4 regions of the Calidifontimicrobium sp. SYSU G02091 genome follow, and region 3 is predicted to be linked to each of the others. Evidence: predicted binding sites of a transcription regulator. Region 3 holds the regulator's gene; each other region holds the start of a gene.

Region 1 (4,776 bases), on a different contig from region 3:
CAGCAGGCCGTGCGCCGCAGCCGGCGGCAGCGACCATGGCAGATCGACCCCCGCGGTGCGCGCCACGAGCGCCGCGAGCCACCACACGGCGCTGGCCGCCAGCATCAGCGCGCCGGCGAAGAACGCGAGACGGTGCGGCGCCGCGAACAGCCACTGCGGCCGCCACGGTGGCGGGTCGACGCGGGCGCGGCGCGCCGGCTCGACGGGCGCCACCGGGATCGTACGCAACGGGATCGTCTTCATCGTCGGCTCCGGTGGGCGACTAGAACTGCCCGCGCAATGTCAGCCGCCACGTGCGCGGCCATTCGACGTACGTGAACAGCGGCGACTCGTCGGCCAGACGCACGTCGGTCAGATTGTCCACGCCCAGCGCCAGCTCGACGCCCGGGGCCAGCGTGCGCGCGAGGTGCGCCCCCCACAGCGTGATGTCGGGCACCGCCTGCGCCGGACCGGTGGTGGCCGGCAGCCGCTGAGCGGCCGTGTACTCGACACGCACGCCGGCGCGCCACCGCGCTCCCGTCCAGTCCAGCCGTGCGGTGGCGCTGTGACGCGGGCGCTTGTCGAGCCGCTCGCCGTCGCCGTCGCGTGCGTCGAGGTAGGTGTAGCTCAGTAGCGCCGTGAAGCCGGCGCCCAGCGGCTGTGCGAGCGAGGCCTCGACACCCCGGAAGCGCGCCTCGCTCAGGTTGACGTAGGTGTAGGTGCCGATGCCCGGCACCGGCCCCGGCGCGACGAGCTGCACCTCGATCAGGTCCTCGACACGCTGGTCGAACACCACGAGCTGGAACTCGCGCCCGCCGGCGACATGGCCGATGCCGACCTCGACGCCGTCGCTCGTCTCGGCCTTCAGATCCGGGTTGCCGAGGAACGCGTTCGGCCCTTCGCGCCGCTCGCCAGGCACGATCTGCTTGAGGTTGGGCGCCTTGAAGCCGTGGCTGTAGCCCCCCTTGACGACCCAGCCGCCGCCGGCCCGCCACACCAGGTACGCGCGCGGGCTGGTCTGGCTGCCGAACAAGCTGTGGCGATCGTGGCGCACGCCCAGCGTGAGGTCGACGCTGCCGCCGAGCGCGATCTCGTCCTGCACGAACAGCGCGCGATGGCGCGCCGTCGAGCGCCCGTCCGGAAGCCCCGGATCCTCGAGCGACTCGTTGCGCAGCTCGAAGCCCGCCGTCAGGCCGTGGCGACCGGCGTCGGTGCGCGCCATGCCGTCGAGCACGCGGTCTTCGATGCGCTGCGGCGGGTTCGGCGTGACCCCCTCGGTGCGTGTGTTGACGACGTCGAGCGAGGCCACGTAGGCGCGCAGCTGCGTCGACATGCCGGGCTGCCCCGGCGGCGCCCAGTCGGCGTCCCACGCGATCGAACTCATCGCGCGCTCGATGTCGTTGACGGTCTCGTGGTAGCGGCGTGCGCCGCTGCGCTCGCGCGCGTTCGCCCATCGCCGCTCGTCACCCCGGCGGTGCTCGACGTCGACGCGGTGCCCGGCCGCCGGCCGCCAGCCCAGGCCGATCCAGGCGTCGCGCTTGTCCTGCCCTTCGAGCTCGTCGATGCGCGCGTCAGCCACCGACGCCAGCGCGTCGCGCCGGCTGTGCGCCGCGCCCAGACGCAGCGAGGCCCGCTCGCCGAGCGGCCCGTCGGCACGCGCGCCCAGACGGTAGCCGTCGCCGCCGCGGCCGTCCGACTCGGCCCACAAGCCCTCGACGGAGCCGCCGAAGCGCCAGCGCTCGCCCGGCTGGCGCGTGATGACGTTGACGACCCCGCCCATCGCCTCGGAGCCATACAGCACCGACAGCGGCCCGCGCACGATCTCGATGCGCTCGATGTCGTCGACCGGGATCCAGTCGTACTGGAAGTCGGAGTGCCCGATCACGCCGTCGCTCGCCCCGACGCGCCGGCCGTCAACGAGGAACAGCGTGTGCTTGCTGTCCAGCCCGCGGATGCTCAGCACCTTGCGCCCGCCGATCGAGCGGCCCTGCAGGCTGATGCCGGTCTCGCCGCGGATCGCGTCGAGCACGTCGTCGGCGCCGCGCGCGGCGATCTCGTCGCGCGTGACGACGCTCGTCGACGCCGGCGCGTCGACCTCGAGCATCGCGTGGCGCGTCGCGGTCACGACCACCGTACTCACCGCGTCGGCGTGCTGCGCGGCGGCCGGCACCGCCCATGCCAGTGCGACGGTGGCCGCGACCGCGGCAGCGGTCGTCCGGAACCCAAGGTAAACGCGCAACCGCATCGATCGACTCTGCAGGATCACTTTCGAACGTGGCCGCAGGTTGCCGGCCGCGATCGTCACGCGCCTTGATGCAGGTTAACTTCGCGCGACCCGACACGGCGGACGATCCGGCGGGTCCGGACTTGATGCAGTTCAAGGACAGCCCGGGCATGCGAGGGCGACCATGCGCCCATCACACACCAGGCCCCGACGCAGCGCGACCGCCTGCCGAGGGCCGTGGATTGCAACCCAGGAGCGTGACCATGAACCCCATCACCCTCAGTCGCATCGCCGCCGCCGTGCTGGCCGGCGCAGGCATGCTCGCCGTGCAGGCGCAGGACAAGAAGGACGTCAGCCCCGGCGAGGTGCAGTACCACGCCGCGCCCTCGCCGCTGGCGGGCGTGCCAATGGTCGAGAGCCGCAACCCGAAAGCGCCGCCGATGACGCAGGCCGAGTTCGACCAGGCGCGCCAGATCTATTTCGAGCGCTGCGCCGGCTGCCACGGCGTGCTGCGCAAGGGCGCCACCGGCAAGCCGCTGACACCCGACATCACGCTCGGCAAGGGCACCGACTACCTCAAGGTCTTCATCGCCTACGGCTCGCCGGCCGGCATGCCGAACTGGCAGACCTCGGGCGACATGACCGAGAAGGAAGTCGACATGATGGCGCGCTACATCCAGCACGACCCGCCGACACCGCCCGAGTTCGGCATGGCCGACATGAAGGCCACCTGGAAGGTCATCGTGCCGCCCGAACAGCGGCCGAAGCGCAAGATGAACAACTACAACATCGACAACATCTTCTCGACCACGCTGCGCGACAGCGGCGAGGTGGCGCTGATCGATGGCGACACGAAGCAGATCATCAACATCGTCAAGACCGGCTACGCGGTGCACATCTCTCGCGTGTCGGCGTCGGGACGCTACCTGTTCGTGATCGGCCGCGACGGCAAGATCAACATGATCGACCTGTGGATGGAGAAGCCCGACAACGTGGCCGAGATCCGCATCGGCCTCGAGGCGCGCTCGGTCGACACGAGCAAGTACAAGGACTACGAGGACAAGTTCGCGATCGCCGGCGCCTACTGGCCGCCGCAGTACGTGATCATGAAGGGCGACACGCTCGAGCCGCTGAAGATCGTCAGCACGCGCGGCAACACCGTCGACACGCAGGAGTACCACCCCGAGCCTCGCGTCGCGAGCATCGTCGCGAGCCATTTCAAGCCCGAGTTCGTCGTCAACGTGAAGGAGACCGGCCAGACGCTGATGGTCGACTACTCCGACATCGACGCGCTCAAGGTCACCTCGATCGGCACCGCGCGCTTTCTGCACGACGGCGGATGGGACGCGAGCAAGCGCTACTTCCTCGTCGCCGCGAACCAGAGCAACAAGATCGCCGCCGTCGACGCGAAGGAAGGCAAGCTCGTCAAGCTGATCGACGTCGGCAAGATCCCGCACCCGGGCCGCGGCGCGAACTTCGTGCACCCGAAGTACGGGCCGGTCTGGGCGACCGGGCACCTCGGCGACGAGACGATCTCGCTCATTGCCACCGACCCGAAGAAGCACAAGGAGCACGCGTTCAAGGTCGTGCAGACGCTCAAGGGCCAGGGCGGCGGCTCGCTGTTCATCAAGACGCACCCGAAGTCGACGAACCTGTACGTCGACACCGCGCTGCACCCCGACCCGAAGGTGTCGCAGTCGGTGGCCGTCTACGACGTGAAGAACCTCGACAAGGGCTACCGGGTGCTGCCCATCGCCGAATGGGCGGGCCTGAAGGACGACGGCGCCAAGCGCGTCGTGCAGCCCGAGTTCAACAAGGCCGGCGACGAGGTCTGGTTCTCGGTGTGGAGCGCGAAGAACAAGGAGAGCGCGATCGTCGTCGTCGACGACAAGACGCTCAAGCCCAAGGCCGTGATCAAGGATCCGCGCCTGATCACGCCGACCGGCAAGTTCAACGTCTACAACACACAGCGCGACGTCTACTGACGCCTCCCGCGGCGTCGCCGGTCCCGCCCCCGGGGCCGGCGACGTCACGTCGGAGCCCACGTTGCGGCGGCGCGACTGGATCCTCGGGCTCGCCGCGCTGGCGCTGGGCCATCGCGTCGCGGCCTCCCCGCCCGAGCTCGCCACCGCCGACGGCCGCTGGCGTGGCGAGGTGCACGACGACGGCCGCACGCTCGTGCTGCGCAACGCCGACGGCACGGTGCGCCGACGGCTGCCGGCGCTGTCGCCCGACGGCACGCGCAGCGGCACGATCACGGCGATCGCCGACCTGCCCCGGCGGCGCAGCCTCGCGGTGGGTTTCGACGCGCTCGACGAGCTATGGGAGGTCTCGCTCGACCCCGCCGCGCCGCCGATCTTCGACGGCCTCGTGCACGACTACCGCATGGGCGAGGCGATCGCGACGCCGGGCTTCCTGGCGCCGCGACGCATCCCGCTCGCCGGGCGGGTGCTCGCGCTGCGCGAGGGCGCACAGGCGCCGCAGCTGCTCGCGCTGCTCGGCGGCGACGCGCCCGCGCTGCACCTCGTCAACCTCGACGTGCGGCGCTCGCTGAGCCGCGTGCCCGTGCCGCC
Region 2 (4,776 bases), on a different contig from region 3:
CGTCCGGTGCCACCGTGCACGTCGCCGACGATCGCCGCCTGCGGACCGACGACGTGCAGCGTGTCGTCGCCGGCGCCGAGGTCGATCGCCTTGCCGCCGTTGCCGTGGATGCGCCCGGCGTTGACGACGACGTCGTCGCCGCCGCCGGTCTGCACCGCGGCGTCGCTGCCGCCTCCGCGCAGGAGGCCGGTGACGCCGTTGACGATGCGGTCGGCGAAGTTGCCGATGGCCTTGAAGGCGTAGCCGGTGACCCCGCGCACGAGACCGTCGTTGATCAGCTCAGTGGCTGCGAACGCGTTGCCGCCGCTCGAGTCGTCGACGAGGATGCCGTTGCCCCTGGCCGCAGTGCCGCTGGCGGCCGGGTTCTCGCCGGTGATCTCGGCACCGACGCGGTTGACGATGCGACCGCCGCCGATCGAGATGCCCTCGGCGTTGTTCGGCTGCCCGTCGGAGCCATTGCCGCCGGCGCCGATGCCGCGGATCACGCCGGCGTTGTCGATGTGGGCGATGCCGTCGACGTCGATGCCGTCGCCGTCGCCGACGTCGAAACGTGCCCAGTCGAAGCGCCCGACGATGGCGCCGCGGTTGACGATCGTCGCGACCGACGCGGCGTTGTCGATGTTGATCCCCGAGCCGTTGACGCCGGTGATGCTGCCGCCGGCCTCGTTGGTGACGGTGATCGTGATGGCGGCCGACCCGCTGCCGCCGGTGATGCCGTGACGTCCCGAGATCGACCCCGCGTTGGTGACCGTCACGCCCGACCGCGTCTGCGTGTCGATGCCGTCGCTGCCGCTGGCGCTACGGTTCGGTGCCGTGCCTTCGAGGGCGGGCAGCGCCTCGATCGTGCCGGCATTGACGATGATGCCGTTGGCGCCCGGACGCACCGCGTCGGCGGCGGTGGCGCGGATCAGGCCGCCGGCGTGGTTGCGCAGCGTGTTGCTGCCGGTCGTGATCGCGTTCCAGTCGATCGCCTGGTTGCCGCCGCCCGACGGGTTCAGCGAGACGATGCGGCCGAAGTTGTCGAGCACGACGCTGTTGGCCGCCTGGTTCATCTGGAACGCATCGGCATCGGCCGCCTGGATCAGTGCACCCACGTCGTTGGTGACCGTGATCGTGAACGTGCTGCCGTTGTTGTTGCGCAGCGCACGCCCGGTCGACGAGTTCAGGATCGTGCCGCGGTTGACGAGCGTCGCGGTACCGCTGAGGTTGATCGACTGCGACGTGTTGGCCACGTCGAGCGTCGCGCCGGCGGTGACGGTGCCCGTGCCCGAGGCCAGCGTCTGCGCCGTGCTCACCGTGCCGGTGATCGGGTTCGGACCGGGTTTGAACTGGGCGTGCAAGGTCATCGGTGCGGCCAGCGACGACAGCAGCAAGGCTCGCCACAGGGGCGACAGGCAGGGGTTCGACACGGATTTCCTCTTCATCGGTTGCAATGACGCAACGCCGACGCACGCACGAAGCTCGCGCGATCGGCGCAGGTCTCCTCGTCTGCAACGCATGTGCCAAGCGCGCGCGACGTCGTGATCACCGAGCGCGCGACGCTGGCGCATCAAGCACTTGCCATGCGCCCCGCCGTCGCTGTCATGCAACGGTCACATGTGCCGCAGCCGCCGTCGCGCGACTGTCAAGACCTCCGACAGATCGACACGCACGGACCGCCACGCAGCCGGCCCGCTGTCACATCACGGTCACGCGCATGCGCTAGGCGGCGTGGGACATCATGGCGCCGCGTTCTTCAGCGGCATGCGCAGCCGCGCGTCGAACTCGGCCGGCGCGACGTACTGCAGCACCTCGCGCCCCTCGGCGTCGATCGTCACCGCGAGGCCGCGTTCGGGGTACAGCCAGTGCTCGAGCCGCGTGCCGGTGCGCACGCGCTCGGCCGGCTCGCCGAAGCGCTGCGCGACGGCCGCCGCGTCGAGCTGCGCGGCGGGGATGAAGGTCAGCCCGGTGATCGGCGCCTGCCGCGCCGCAGCCAGATCGGTGGGGGCGAGGCGGTGCCGCCACGTGCCTTCGCCGCCCGGGTCGCGCTGCGTCGAGCGCGCGCGCCACGCGCGGCGCTGCGCCTCGTCGGCGGCCGCGGCGATCACGAGGCGGCCTTCGACGAAGCCGGCCTGGAAACGCTCGACGTAGCCCTCGAGCACGCCGGGCTCGTCGCCACGCGCGACGAGCGCGAGCTGCAGGTCATCGTCGCGCCGGCTCGCGGCGGCGAGCGGGCTCGCGCCGAGCGTGAGCCCGAACACGCGCGTCGCGCCGCCCGGCAGCACCTCGACCTGCCACGGCAGGCCGTGCGCGTCGGCCGGTGCGGCCGTCGTCGCAGCCGGCGCCTGCGTCGCGCGCCAGGCCTGCCACAGCGGCGGCAGCAGCGCGGCGGCGAGGACCGCGACACCGGCGGCCAGCGCGACGAGCCACGGGCGGGTCCACCATGCCTTCATCGCGCCATTGTCCCGCCCGGCGACGGCGTGCCACCGTGCCCGCGCGCCGCTATGCTGTGCCGATGAGCATGCACCTGACCGTGATCACCGGCGCCTCGCGCGGCCTCGGCCGCGCGATGGCCGCGCAGCGGCTGCACGAAGGCCACCACGTGCTGACGATCGCGCGCCACCCCGACGCGACGCTGGCCGCACCCGCCGGCGCCGTGCTCGAGCAGTGGGCGGCCGACCTCGCGCAGCCGCTGGCCGTCGCGCAGCGTCTCGAGGCCTGGCTCGGCACGCTCGACGGCGCGCGCTTCGCCAGCGCCGCGCTCGTCAATAACGCCGCGCTGCTGACGCCGCCGGGGCCGATCGGCGCGACGCCGGCCGAGGCGCTGTCGGCGGCGATGCGCGTCGGGCTCGAAGCGCCGGTGCTGCTCGCGCAGGCCTTCCTGCGCGCGACCGCCGCATGGCCCGGCGCGCGCAAGCTGCTGAACATCTCGTCGGGGCTCGGCCGCTTCGCGATGGCCGGCAGCGCACCGTACTGCGCCGTCAAGGCCGGGCTCGACCACTTCAGCCGCGCGCTCGCGCTCGACGAGGCGCTGAATGCCCACGGCGCCAAGGTCGTGTCGCTCGCCCCCGGCGTGATCGACACCGACATGCAGGTGCAGCTGCGCAGCGCCGACGCGGCCGTGTTCACCGAACGCGAGCGCTTCGCGCAGCTGCACGCGCGCGGCCAACTCGACAGCCCCGCGGCCGCCGCCGCGAAGGTGCTGGCCTGCCTCGACCGCGCCGACTTCGGCGCGCAGCCGGTGGCCGACGTGCGCGACGCCTGAAACGCCACGCCAGCGCGGCGCTCAGCGCGCGCCGCCCGGGCGCTGCGCGCGCTGCTCGTCCTCGTGCATGTGCGAGACGAAGAAGCGCACGTAGAACACGCCCATGCCGAGCATGAAGGCGATCACGCCGGCGCTCATCAGGCCGTAGTCGGTGGAGAAGAAGTCGATCAGCGCGTGCATTGCGAACTCCGGTCCGTGAACCACGGACGGCATCTGAACCCCCATCGCCGCCAGCGGGTTTGATCCAGACCAAGGCCGGTCCGCAATGTCGGCGCCATCTGATCGTCGTCAAACCCGTGGCGGCCCGCGTGCCTCGCCAGCGACGGCGCGGCTGGCGTCGCCCCGCCCGACGCCGTGGCGAGGCAGGCCCGTACACTGCGTGGCCCACCAGCCGTTCGCGCCGATCGTGGCGACCTCGATCGAGGCCCCGACCGACGGCGCGGCCACCCCGAGGGCTTCGACGCGATGACGACCACCCCCCGGCTCGAGTCGGTGCTGACGTGTCCCGTGTGCGGCCACGCCCGGCGCGAGGTCATGCCGACCGACGCCTGCCAGTTCTTCTACGAGTGCGCGCACTGCAAGACCGTGCTGCGGCCGAAGCCGGGCGACTGCTGCGTGTTCTGCTCGTACGGCTCGGTGCCGTGCCCGCCGGTGCAGCAGCAGCGCGGCGGCACCGGTTGCGGCGCCGGCTGCTGCGGCTGAACGGCGCCGCAGTCGCCGCCGCTGCGCCGGCGGGCACCGTTCAGCGCGACAGCGCCGACCGCCGCGCCCGCGCCGCCTTGCGGCCCCAGACGACCACGTAGTCAGCGCCCGACCACACGATCGTCGCGAGCGTCACGACGAGCAGCGCGTCGAGCCACGCACCGTCGGGCACGAGGCCGGCACCCGCGGCCAGCACGCCGAGCAGCAGCGCGAATTCGAGCCCGGTGTTGAGCTTGGACACGCGGCTCGGCGCCACCTCGAACGCGCCGTGCCGCAGGTGGTACGTGAGCGCGCCGCCGACGATCAGCACGTCGCGCGCGACCACCGCGAGCGCGAACCACCACGGCAGCGCCCCCTGCCCCGCGAGCAGCACCGCGACGACGAACATCGTCAGCTTGTCGGCCAGCGGGTCGGCGACGGCGCCGAAGCGCGTGCGCAGGTTCCAGCGTCGGGCGATGAAGCCGTCGGCGACGTCCGACAGCGCCGAGACGACGAACAGCGCGCACGCGCGCGCCCACGCGTCGGTGAGCAGCGCGTGCGCGATCGCCGGCACGAGCGCGAAGCGCACGAGCGTGATCGCGTTGGGCACGTTGAGCGCGGCGGGCATGGACGCAAGCCTACGCCAACGCGGCGTGCCGCGGCGCGCGGCTAGCATCGCGCCACGATGGACGAGGTGTGGAGCGGGCTGCGCGCGCTGGTGCTGCTCGGTGCGGCCAACGCGGCGCCGGTGGTGGCCAAGCGGCTGCTCGGCACGCGCTGGAGCGCGCCACTGGACGGCGGACTGCGCTTCGTCGACGGCCGGCCGCTGCTCGGGGCGGCGAAGACGGCGC
Region 3 (4,776 bases):
GCGGATGCCGCCGCCCACCGGCGTCGTCAGCGGCCCCTTGATCGAGACGACGTAGTCGCGCACCGCGTGCAGCGTCTCCTCGGGCAACCAGACATCGGGGCCGTAGACGCGCGTCGACTTCTCGCCGGCGTAGACCTCCATCCAGTGGATCTTTCGCTTGCCGCCGTAGCTCTTCTCGACCGCCGCGTCGACCACCTTGAGCATCACCGGCGTGATGTCGACACCGGTGCCGTCGCCCTCGATGTACGGAATGATCGGGTGGTCGGGCACGTTGAGCGAGAAGTCGGCGTTGACGGTGATCTTCTGCCCGCTCGCGGGCACCTTGATGTGCTGGTACATGAAAGCGCTCTCCGTGGTGTCGTTGGCTGCGCGTGCGCCGCGCCCGAGCGCGGCATTCTATGTCCCGCGCTGTCGGCGCCCTGACAGCCGGGCGCGCGCCCCGCGCTCAGCCCAGGCAATAGGCGAGCACGCGCGCGCCGACGTCGTGGAACAGCGCCCAGCCCGACGCCGCGGCGAGGCCGAGCCCCGCCAGCCGCACGGCGCCGCCGCTGGCCAGCCAGCCCGCGCCCGGGGCACCGAGCCGCCACCACAGCGTCGGGCCGACCCACAGGCCGACGGTGGTGCCGACAGCGAACGCCGCCATGATCGCGGCTCCGCCGACCGCGGTGTTGCCCAGCGCGGCCATCACCAGCGCCGAGTGCAGCAGTCCGCAAGGCCACGCCAGCCACAGCGAACCGGCGGCGGCGGCCTTGGCCACCCCCACGTGGCTTCGACCGCTGGCGCCCGCACCGGCGACCGCGGCACCACGCACGCCGCTGAGCGGGCCGACGACTGGCTGCGTCGCGGCCGGCACCGCGGCTGCCGCCAACCCGCGGGCCGTGCCGCGGCCGATGTTCTCGACGAAGGCGGGCTGCCGGCCGGTCCACAGCAGCCACACGCCGAGTCCCAGCGCGGCGGCGTGGACGAGCGTCCACAGCGGCCGCAGCGCCGGCGACCACGCGGCGAGCGTGGCCAGCGCGCCGACACTGCCGGCCGCGATGGCGCCGCCGGCGGCGTAGCCCAGCAGCCGCCCGAGATGCAGCGCCAGCAGCGCGCGCTGCGGCCGTGCACCACCACAGCGCCCGGCGATCCCGGTGCAGGCCGCGCCGCACATCGCCACGCAGTGCGGCGAGCCGGCCAGGCCCATCAGCAGCGCACTGAGCGCGAGCGCCGTGTCCACGCGAAGTCAGATGATGCGCGAGAAGCGCTCGCGCGTGCGGTCGGCCTGCAGGTAGCGGTCGAACACCATCGCGATGCCACGCACGAAGTACCAGCCCAGCGGCGTCACGTCGATGCCGCGCCCCTCCAGCCGCACCAGGCCCATCTCGGCCAGCGGCCGCAGCTGCTCGAGCTCCGGTGCGAAGTACTCCTCCATGCGGATCAGATGCGCGAGATCGATCGACTCGAAGTCGACACGCCCCTGGCACATCAGCGCCATGATAACGGCACGGCGCACGAGGTCGTCGCGGCTGAGCGCCAGGCCGCGCTCGGTCGCGAACTGCCGCTGGCGCATCGCGTCGTAGTACTGGTCCAGCGTCTTGACGTTCTGGCTGTAGGTCGCGCCGATGCGGCCGATCGCCGACACGCCCAGGCCGATCAGGTCGCAGTCCGGCTGCGTGCTGTAACCTTGGAAGTTGCGGTGCAGCCGCCCCTGCCGCTTGGCCACCGCGAGCGAGTCGCCCGGCAGCGCGAAGTGGTCCATCCCGATGTAGGTGTAGCCGTGGCCGAGGAAGCCGCGGATCGCGGTGCCGAGCATCGCGACGCGATCGGCCGCCGACGGCAGGTCGTGCGCGTCGATGCGCCGCTGCGGCTTGAAGCGCTGCGGCAGGTGCGCATAGGCGTACAGCGCGATGCGGTCCGGGCGCAGCTCGCCGACCTGCGCGACGGTGCGCGCCAGCGACGCCGGCGTTTGCTTCGGCAGGCCGTAGATCAGGTCGACGTTGGTCGACTCGAAGCCCAGCGCGCGGGCGCTGGCCATCAGGTCGCGCACCATCTCGAACGACTGCACGCGGTGCACCGCCTTCTGCACCTCGGGGTCGAAGTCCTGCACGCCGAAGCTGATGCGGTTGAACCCCAGCCCGGCCAGGTGCCGCAGCCGCTCGTCGGTCACGGTGCGCGGATCGACCTCGATCGACACCTCGGCACCCGGCACGATGCGAAACGCCCGCCGCAGCGAGTCCATCAGCGCCGCGATCTCGGCGTCGCTGAGGAAGGTCGGCGAGCCGCCGCCGAAGTGCAGCTGCGACACCGACTGCCGCGCGCCGAGTGCCTGCACGTGCAGGTCGATCTCGACATCGAGCGCGGCGAGGTACTCCGCGGCGCGCTCGTGGTGGCGCGTGATGACCTTGTTGCACGCGCAGTAGTAGCACACCGACTCGCAGAACGGGATGTGCAGGTACACCGACAGCGGCGGCGTGCCGCCGACGGTGGCCCCCAGCGCACGCTGCTGCAGCGCCTGCGCGTACGCGGCCGAGCCAAAGGCCTCGACGAAGCGGTCGGCAGTCGGGTACGAGGTGTAGCGCGGCCCGGGCTTGTCCAGACGCGCAAGCATCGCCTGCGTCAGCACCGGCGGCGCGACGTTCTCCTCGACCTTTGGGGCATCCATCGTGGCTGCCACTGTGCCTGACTCCGGTGCCTGCGGCTTTGACCATCGTCAAGTCCAACGCGCCCGGGGTCTCGGCCGAAATCGGGGCGATTGAGACATATCATGTGCCCAGGAAGTTCACGGCGGCGGCGCCCCTGCGGCCGTCGCCGGTGCCTCGCAGTCTTTGTCGACGACCGATCCATGACCACCCTGCCGCCGATCCGCCCCGAAGCGTTCAAGGTCGCCTGTTCGAGCTGCAACCTGCGCGAGCTGTGCCTGCCCGTCGGGTTGAACCGCGACGACCTCGAGCACCTCGACTCCCTCGTCGCGACGCGGCGCAGCGTCGCGCGCGGCGACACGCTGTTCCGCAGCGGCGACCCGTTCCAGTCGCTGTACGCCGTGCGCACCGGCTTCTTCAAGACCTGCGTGACGGCCGAGGACGGCCGCGACCAGGTCACCGGCTTCCAGATGGCCGGCGAGCTGCTCGGGCTCGACGGCATCAGCACCGACCGCCACAGCGTCGATGCCGTGGCGCTCGAGGACTCGCAGGTCTGCGTGATCCCGTACCACGAGCTGGAGACGCTGTCGCGCGAGTTCACGAACCTGCAGCACCAGTTCCACCGCATCATGAGCCGCGAGATCGTGCGCGATCACGGTGTGATGCTGCTGCTGGGCAGCATGCGCGCCGAGGAACGGCTCGCGGCCTTCCTGCTCAATCTCACGCAGCGGCTGCAGGCGCGCGGCTTCTCCGGCTCGTCGATGATCCTGCGCATGACGCGCGAGGAGATCGGCAGCTACCTCGGGCTCAAGCTCGAGACGGTCAGCCGCACGTTCTCGAAGTTCCAGGAAGAAGGCCTGCTCGAAGTCAAGCAGCGGCAGATCCGCATCCTCGACGCAGCCGGCCTGCAGAAGATCGTCAACGGCGCGTCGTGCTGAGCGTGGCGGCGGCCTCCTGCCCGGCGCGCTGAACCGCGATCAGCTCAGGCCACGCGCATTGATCTCCTGCGCCGAGCAGGTCAGCAGCTGGCTGATGAATCCGGCCGCGGCGATCACGGCCCAGAAGATGAAGAACGTCACCGTGTAGACGGCCAGCGCGGGCCACTCGATCGGCGCGCCGCCGAACCAGTGCAGGCTCAGCGGATCGACGACGGCGAAGACCAGCGTCTCCAGCACCCCGGCCATCAGGAACGCCGGCCACAGCACCGTCAGCAGGCGCTGCGCGCGGGCCGGCGCCTCGGCGGGCCGAGGGGTCTGCGGCGGCGTCACCGCATCCACGGGTCAGTCTCCTGCCGCGGCCGTGGCGGCGTGGTTGCGCGCCTGGATCGCCGGCGTCATCGCGTCGGGCACCACCACCGACGTGCGGCCAGACCGCGCCGACGTGTCGAGGACCGGGTCGGCGCCGCGCACCGCGATGACGGCGGTGGCGATGCCGGCGACGACGACCGCCAGCGGCCCGCCGATCACGAGCCAGACCATGCCGACGCGCCACCACGGTGTCGGGGACTTCGCGCTCGAAGAAGGGTTCATCTCGATGGGCTCCTGGCGGGATTCGGGCGGTGCCACGGGTGTCAGCGCGGCACGATGAAGGTCGATTTTTCCACCACGCGCGCGGCGGCGTCGCCGTCCTGCGCGAGGCGCTCGATGCTGAACTCGAGCGGGTGTGCACCCGGGCCCAGTGCCTGCGCGGTTTGCGGCGGCACGCGCACGCCAGCCGGCACCCAGCGCGCCTGTGCCGGGCCGATGCGCACCTCCTCGCCGACGTCGACGATGGCGCCGTCGAGGCCGCGCACGGTCACGACGTAGCGCTGCTCGCGTTCGGTCGCATTCATGATCTGCAGGCGGTAGACGTTTTCGATGTAGCCGTTGTCGACCAGTCGCGCGAGCGACGCGCGGTCGCGCACGACGTCGACCTTGAACGGGCTGCGCATCAGGATGCTGGTGAGCAAGGCGCCCGCGACGACGACCAGCACCGCCGTGTAGACGAGCACGCGCGGACGGAACACGCGCCGCAGCATCTGCGCGCGCGTCCAGTGGTACGTCATGCCGTTTTGCGTGGCATAGCGGATCAGCCCGCGCGGGTAGTGCATCTTGTCCATCACGCTGTTGCACACGTCGATGCACGCGGTGCAGGCGATGCACTCGTACTGCAGACC
Region 4 (4,776 bases), on a different contig from region 3:
ACCGGTGCGCCACGTCGTGCTCGCGGCGATGGGCGACCTGCTCGGCTTCTGGAAGGGCAACCTCGTCAACTTCGTCGTGCGGCACGTGAGGAAGATGGTGCCCGAGTTCCGCCTGCCGCTCGGCGACGGCCGCAGCGTGGTGCGCTTCAACATGGCCATCGCCGAGGGCACGCGACTGCACCTCAAGCGCGCCGATGTCGGCCCCGACGACGTCGCGTTCCTGCAGTACACCGGCGGCACGACCGGCGTGTCGAAGGGCGCGACGCTGCTGCACCGCAACGTGGTGGCCAACATCGTGCAGACCGAGGCCTGGTTCAAGCCGATGCTCGACACGCTCGGCGGCAAGCCGCTGACGGTGGTGTGCGCGCTGCCGCTGTACCACATCTTCGCGCTGACGATCTGCTACTTCATGGGCGCGCGGCTCGGGATGATGAACCTGCTGATCCCGAACCCGCGCGACATCCCCGGCTTCGTCAAGACGCTGGCCAAGTACCGCGTCAACATGTTCCCGGCCGTCAACACGCTGTTCAACGCGCTGGCCAACGACGCCGACTTCGCGCGGCTGGACTTCAGCGAGCTCGTCGTCTCCAACGGCGGCGGCATGGCGGTGCAGCAGGCCACCGCCGAGAAGTGGCTCAAGGTCACCGGCTGCCCGATCGTCGAGGGCTACGGTCTGAGCGAGACCTCGCCGGTGGCCACCAGCAACCGGCTCGACAAGCGCGAGTTCACCGGCACGATCGGGCTGCCGATCCCGTCGACCGACATCGCGATCCGCGACGACGACGGCCGCGACGTGCCGCCCGGCACGCCGGGCGAGATCTGCATCAAGGGCCCGCAGGTGATGGCCGGCTACTGGAACCGCCCCGACGAGACGGCCAAGGTCATGACGCCGGACGGCTACTTCCGCAGCGGCGACATCGGCGTGATGGACGAGCGCGGCTACATCCGCATCGTCGACCGCAAGAAGGACATGATCCTCGTGTCGGGCTTCAACGTCTACCCGAACGAGATCGAACAGGTCGTCAGCCTGATGCCCGGCGTGCTCGAGTGCGCCGCGGTCGGCGTGCCCGACGAGAAGTCGGGCGAGGCGGTCAAGCTGTTCGTCGTCAGGCGCGACCCGACGCTGACCGAGGACGACGTCGCGCGCTACTGCCGCGACAACTTCACCGCCTACAAGCGGCCGAAGTACATCGAGTTCCGCGACGAGCTGCCGAAGAGCAACGTCGGCAAGATCCTGCGGCGCGAGCTGCGGGCATAGCCGGCGGCGAGGCCTCGCCGCGAGCGCGTCATCGCATCGGCAGCAGCAGCGTCGCGACGCCGCGCACCGACGCCATCTGGCTCGGGTCGGCGGTCTCGTCGAGCACGCCGGCCATGCGGCGCACGAGCGCCGGCGTGCGCCGCGCGCGCCAGATCACGAGGTCGGCGAGCCAGGGGTGGTGGTTGACGCGGTTGGCGCGCTCGTAGAGGTCGTAGCGCGGCTTGAGTGCCACGAGCGAGCGCTCGTAGCCGGCGCGCGCGGCGTCGTCGTCGAGGCCCTCGCGCTGTGCGCGCACGATCGCCTGCGCCGCGAGCAGCCCGGTCTCGAGCGCCTTGCCGATGCCTTCGCCGGTGAAGGCGTACGTGCTGCCGGCGGCCTCGCCGGTGACGAGCAGCCCGGGCCGGCTCCACGCCGCGCCGTCGAGCGAGCACCGCAGCGGCGCGCCCTTGAGCTCGCCGAGCCAGGTGCCTTCGGCCAGCAGCTCGCGCGCCGGGGCGTGGACCTCGGTGAACGCCGTGAACATCGCACGCAGGTTGACGTCGGCCATCGTCGCGCGGCCGTCGGCGCCGGCGGCGTGGCTGTGGGTCAGGCCGACGCCGACGTTGAACACGCCGGCCGGTCCCGGGAAGATCCAGCCGTAGCCGCGCGCCAGCCGCGGGTGCCAGACGACTTCGAGCGCGCGCAGCCGCCCGGCCAGGCCGTCGTGGCGCACGTAGCCGCGCAGCGCCACCGCGCTGGGCGTGCGCCGCCGGCATACGCCGGCGGCGATCAGCGCCTGCGGCACGGCACCGGTGGCGAGCACGACCCAGCGCGCGTGCACGTCGTGCACGCGCCCGCCCGCGCGCAGCCGCGCGCCGACGACGCGCTCGCGGTCGAGCAGCGGGGCTTCGAACCGCCACGGCGTCGCCAGCATCGCGCCGGCGCGCGTGGCCGCCAGTGCCAGCAGGTGATCGAGCTCGCGCCGCGGCAGCACCGCCAGCGTGCCCGGCACCTCGACGCGCCCGCCGCGCGGCGCGATGCAGGCCACGTGCGTCGCCCGCTGTGCGCGGTCCATCACCTCCTCGTGCACCCCGAGGCGGCGCAGCGCCGCGTGCGCGTCGGGAATCAGGCCGTCGCCGCAGACCTTGTCGCGCGGGAAGCGGTGCTGGTCGACGAGCAGCACGTCGACGCCGTCGCGCGCCAGCGCCTGCGCGCACGCGCTGCCGGCCGGGCCGGCGCCGACGACGAGCACGTCGCAGTGGGTGGGCAAGTCGTCGGGGGTCATCGGACGCAGGGCCCGATTGTAGGAACGCGGCCGCGGCACTTGACCGACGTCAACACACGGGGCCGTCGCCGCTGCCAACATGCGCTGCAGTGAGGAGCCCGACGCGATGACGATCACCCTGACCCCGGGCCAGCGTGCCCAACTCGAGGCCGAGCTGACGGCACGCCGGCAGGAGCTCGAGCGCCAGCTCGCCGAGCACCTGCACGGCCAGACGCGCGCCGAACGCGCGCATGACGTGCTCACGCAAGACGGCGACGACGCGCCGCAGCGACTGCCCGAGCGCGACATCGCCGCTGCGCTGACGAACCAGGAGCAGGTCGAGCTCGAACGCGTGACGGCCGCGCTGCAGCGCCTCGAGCGCGGCGACTACGGCCGCTGCGTCGACTGCGGCATCGACATCCCGTTCGACCGGCTGAAGGCCGAGCCGTGGGCCCTGCGCTGCATCGACTGCGAAACCGCGCGCGAGCGCACCGCCGCGCGCCGCACGCCCTGAACCCCGGCCGCGGCGTCGACCGCCGCGGCGCCCCCATCCCGCGACCCACCGAACCCGAAAGACCCCCATGGCCCTGTTCCACGCCGTCCTGCGCATCGACCACGAGACCGCCCAGGTGCTGCAGTTCGACCCCGACCACGTCGAGTCGCAAAAGCTCAAGGCGCACAGCCATCCGACGCGCTACCACGGCAGCAAGGTGCGCACCGAGCACGAGTTCTTCGGCGAGGTCTGCGACGCGCTGGCCGGCATCGCCGAGGTGCTCGTCGTCGGCGGGCGCACCGCGATGGCCGACTTCCGCCACTACGTCGAGAAGCACCGCCCGCAGACCGCCAAGCACATCGTCGGCTACGAGACGGTCGACCACCCGAGCGACGGCCAGCTCGTCGCGCTCGCGCGGCAGTACTTCCTGAAGTACGACCGCATGGCCGGCACGCCGACGCCGACCTGAACATCCCCGTCCGGCGGCCGGCGCGTGCGCCGGGCCGCAGCCCGGGCTCGGCGCCCGGCGCCGATACTTGCCGCATGAGCGTGCTCGACGTCGCGGCGCGGCTGGGCCCCCTGCTGGGCGGCGTCGGCCTGTTCCTGCTCGGCATGGCGATGATGACCGACGGCCTCAAGCTGGCCGCCGGCCCGGCGCTCGAGCAGATCCTCGCGCGCTCGACGCGCACGCGGCTGCACGGGCTGGCGTCGGGCGCGCTGATCACCGCGGCCGTGCAGTCGTCGAGCGCGGTCACGGTGGCGGCGATCGGCTTCGTCAACGCGGGTCTGCTGAGCCTGTCGCAGGCGCTGTGGGTGCTGTTCGGCAGCAACGTCGGCACGACGTTCACCGGCTGGCTCGTCGCGCTGGTCGGGCTGCGCGTCAAGGTCGACGCCTTCGCGCTGCCGCTGGTCGGACTGGGTGCGCTGCTCAAGCTGTTCGGGCGTGCACCGTCGCTGGCGGCCACCGGGCAGGCGGTGGCCGGGTTCGGCGTGCTGTTCCTCGGCATCGGGCTGCTGCAGCAGGCGTTCCTCGGCTTCGCCGACGACGTGCGGCTGCCCGCGGGCGAGGGCCTGTGGGGCGTGCTCGCGCTGGTGGCGATCGGCGCCGCGCTGACCGTCGTGATGCAGGCGTCGGCGGCATCGATGGCGATGGCGCTGACCGCGGCGCAAAGCGGGCTGATCGACGTGCAGGGCGCGGCCGCCGTCGTGATCGGCGCCAACATCGGCACCACCGTCACCGCGCTGCTGGCCTCGGTCGGCGCGACGCCGAACGCCAAGCGCGCCGCCGCGGCCCACGTGCTGTTCAACGTGCTGACCGCGGCGGTCGCGCTCGCGCTGCTGCCGTGGCTGGTGGCGGCCATCGGCTGGGCGCGCGAGGCGCTGGGCCTGGATCGCGACCCGGCGGCCAAGCTGGCGCTGTTCCACTCGATCTTCAACGTGCTGGGCGTGCTGCTGATGTGGCCGCTGGCCGGCGCGCTGACGCGGTGGCTGCTGGCGCGTTTCCGCACGATCGAGGAAGACGAGGCGCGCCCGCGCTACCTCGACGACAACGCGCTGCAGGTGCCGGTCATCGCGCTGGACGCGCTGCGCCGCGAGGTCCGCCGTGCCGGCGCGATCGCCGTGCGCCTGGCGCGCGGCGCCGTCGGCGGCGCGCCACCGGCGGCGCTGGAGCGCGACCGCGCGCTGCACGCGGCGCTCGCGCGTGCGATCGAGCGCTTCGTCGAGCGGCTGCACCGCGGCGCGATGACCGCCGACAGCAGCGAGCGGCTGCCGCGCATCCTG

Evidence for each region. The regulator FNR, encoded in region 3, switches genes on or off when oxygen is low (the NO sensors DNR and NnrR bind a similar motif). The targets are predictions, from matches to a motif close to TTGATNNNNATCAA.
Region 1: MOJ79_RS03730 (nitrite reductase) is a predicted target of FNR. The motif match lies at 2,347-2,360, and genes of this name have one in related genera.
Region 2: MOJ79_RS09705 (DUF3149 domain-containing protein) is a predicted target of FNR. The motif match lies at 3,484-3,497, and genes of this name have one in related genera.
Region 4: MOJ79_RS00730 (TraR/DksA family transcriptional regulator) is a predicted target of FNR. The motif match lies at 2,562-2,575, and genes of this name have one in related genera.

The regions. Positions count from the first base shown of each region.
Region 1 is NZ_JALBGB010000003.1:203,029-207,804, reverse strand. It holds gene MOJ79_RS03740 (NnrS family protein) at 1-243, opposite strand, end outside; gene MOJ79_RS03735 (TonB-dependent receptor plug domain-containing protein) at 263-2,224, opposite strand; gene MOJ79_RS03730 (nitrite reductase) at 2,467-4,188, shown strand; gene MOJ79_RS03725 (hypothetical protein) at 4,250-4,776, shown strand, end outside.
Region 2 is NZ_JALBGB010000013.1:13,650-18,425, forward strand. It holds gene MOJ79_RS09690 (beta strand repeat-containing protein) at 1-1,346, opposite strand, end outside; gene MOJ79_RS09695 (hypothetical protein) at 1,719-2,432, opposite strand; gene MOJ79_RS09700 (SDR family NAD(P)-dependent oxidoreductase) at 2,495-3,244, shown strand; gene MOJ79_RS09705 (DUF3149 domain-containing protein) at 3,266-3,424, opposite strand; gene MOJ79_RS09710 (GDCCVxC domain-containing (seleno)protein) at 3,710-3,946, shown strand; gene MOJ79_RS09715 (CDP-alcohol phosphatidyltransferase family protein) at 3,987-4,553, opposite strand; gene MOJ79_RS09720 (CDP-archaeol synthase) at 4,611-4,776, shown strand, end outside.
Region 3 is NZ_JALBGB010000004.1:114,340-119,115, reverse strand. It holds gene icd (NADP-dependent isocitrate dehydrogenase) at 1-339, opposite strand, end outside; gene MOJ79_RS04400 (urease accessory protein UreH domain-containing protein) at 446-1,219, opposite strand; gene hemN (oxygen-independent coproporphyrinogen III oxidase) at 1,226-2,644, opposite strand; gene fnr (fumarate/nitrate reduction transcriptional regulator Fnr) at 2,825-3,559, shown strand; gene MOJ79_RS04385 (hypothetical protein) at 3,599-3,898, opposite strand; gene MOJ79_RS04380 (hypothetical protein) at 3,902-4,150, opposite strand; gene ccoG (cytochrome c oxidase accessory protein CcoG) at 4,192-4,776, opposite strand, start outside.
Region 4 is NZ_JALBGB010000001.1:144,646-149,421, forward strand. It holds gene MOJ79_RS00720 (long-chain-fatty-acid--CoA ligase) at 1-1,258, shown strand, start outside; gene MOJ79_RS00725 (NAD(P)/FAD-dependent oxidoreductase) at 1,287-2,522, opposite strand; gene MOJ79_RS00730 (TraR/DksA family transcriptional regulator) at 2,629-3,015, shown strand; gene MOJ79_RS00735 (hypothetical protein) at 3,083-3,463, shown strand; gene MOJ79_RS00740 (Na/Pi cotransporter family protein) at 3,538-4,776, shown strand, end outside.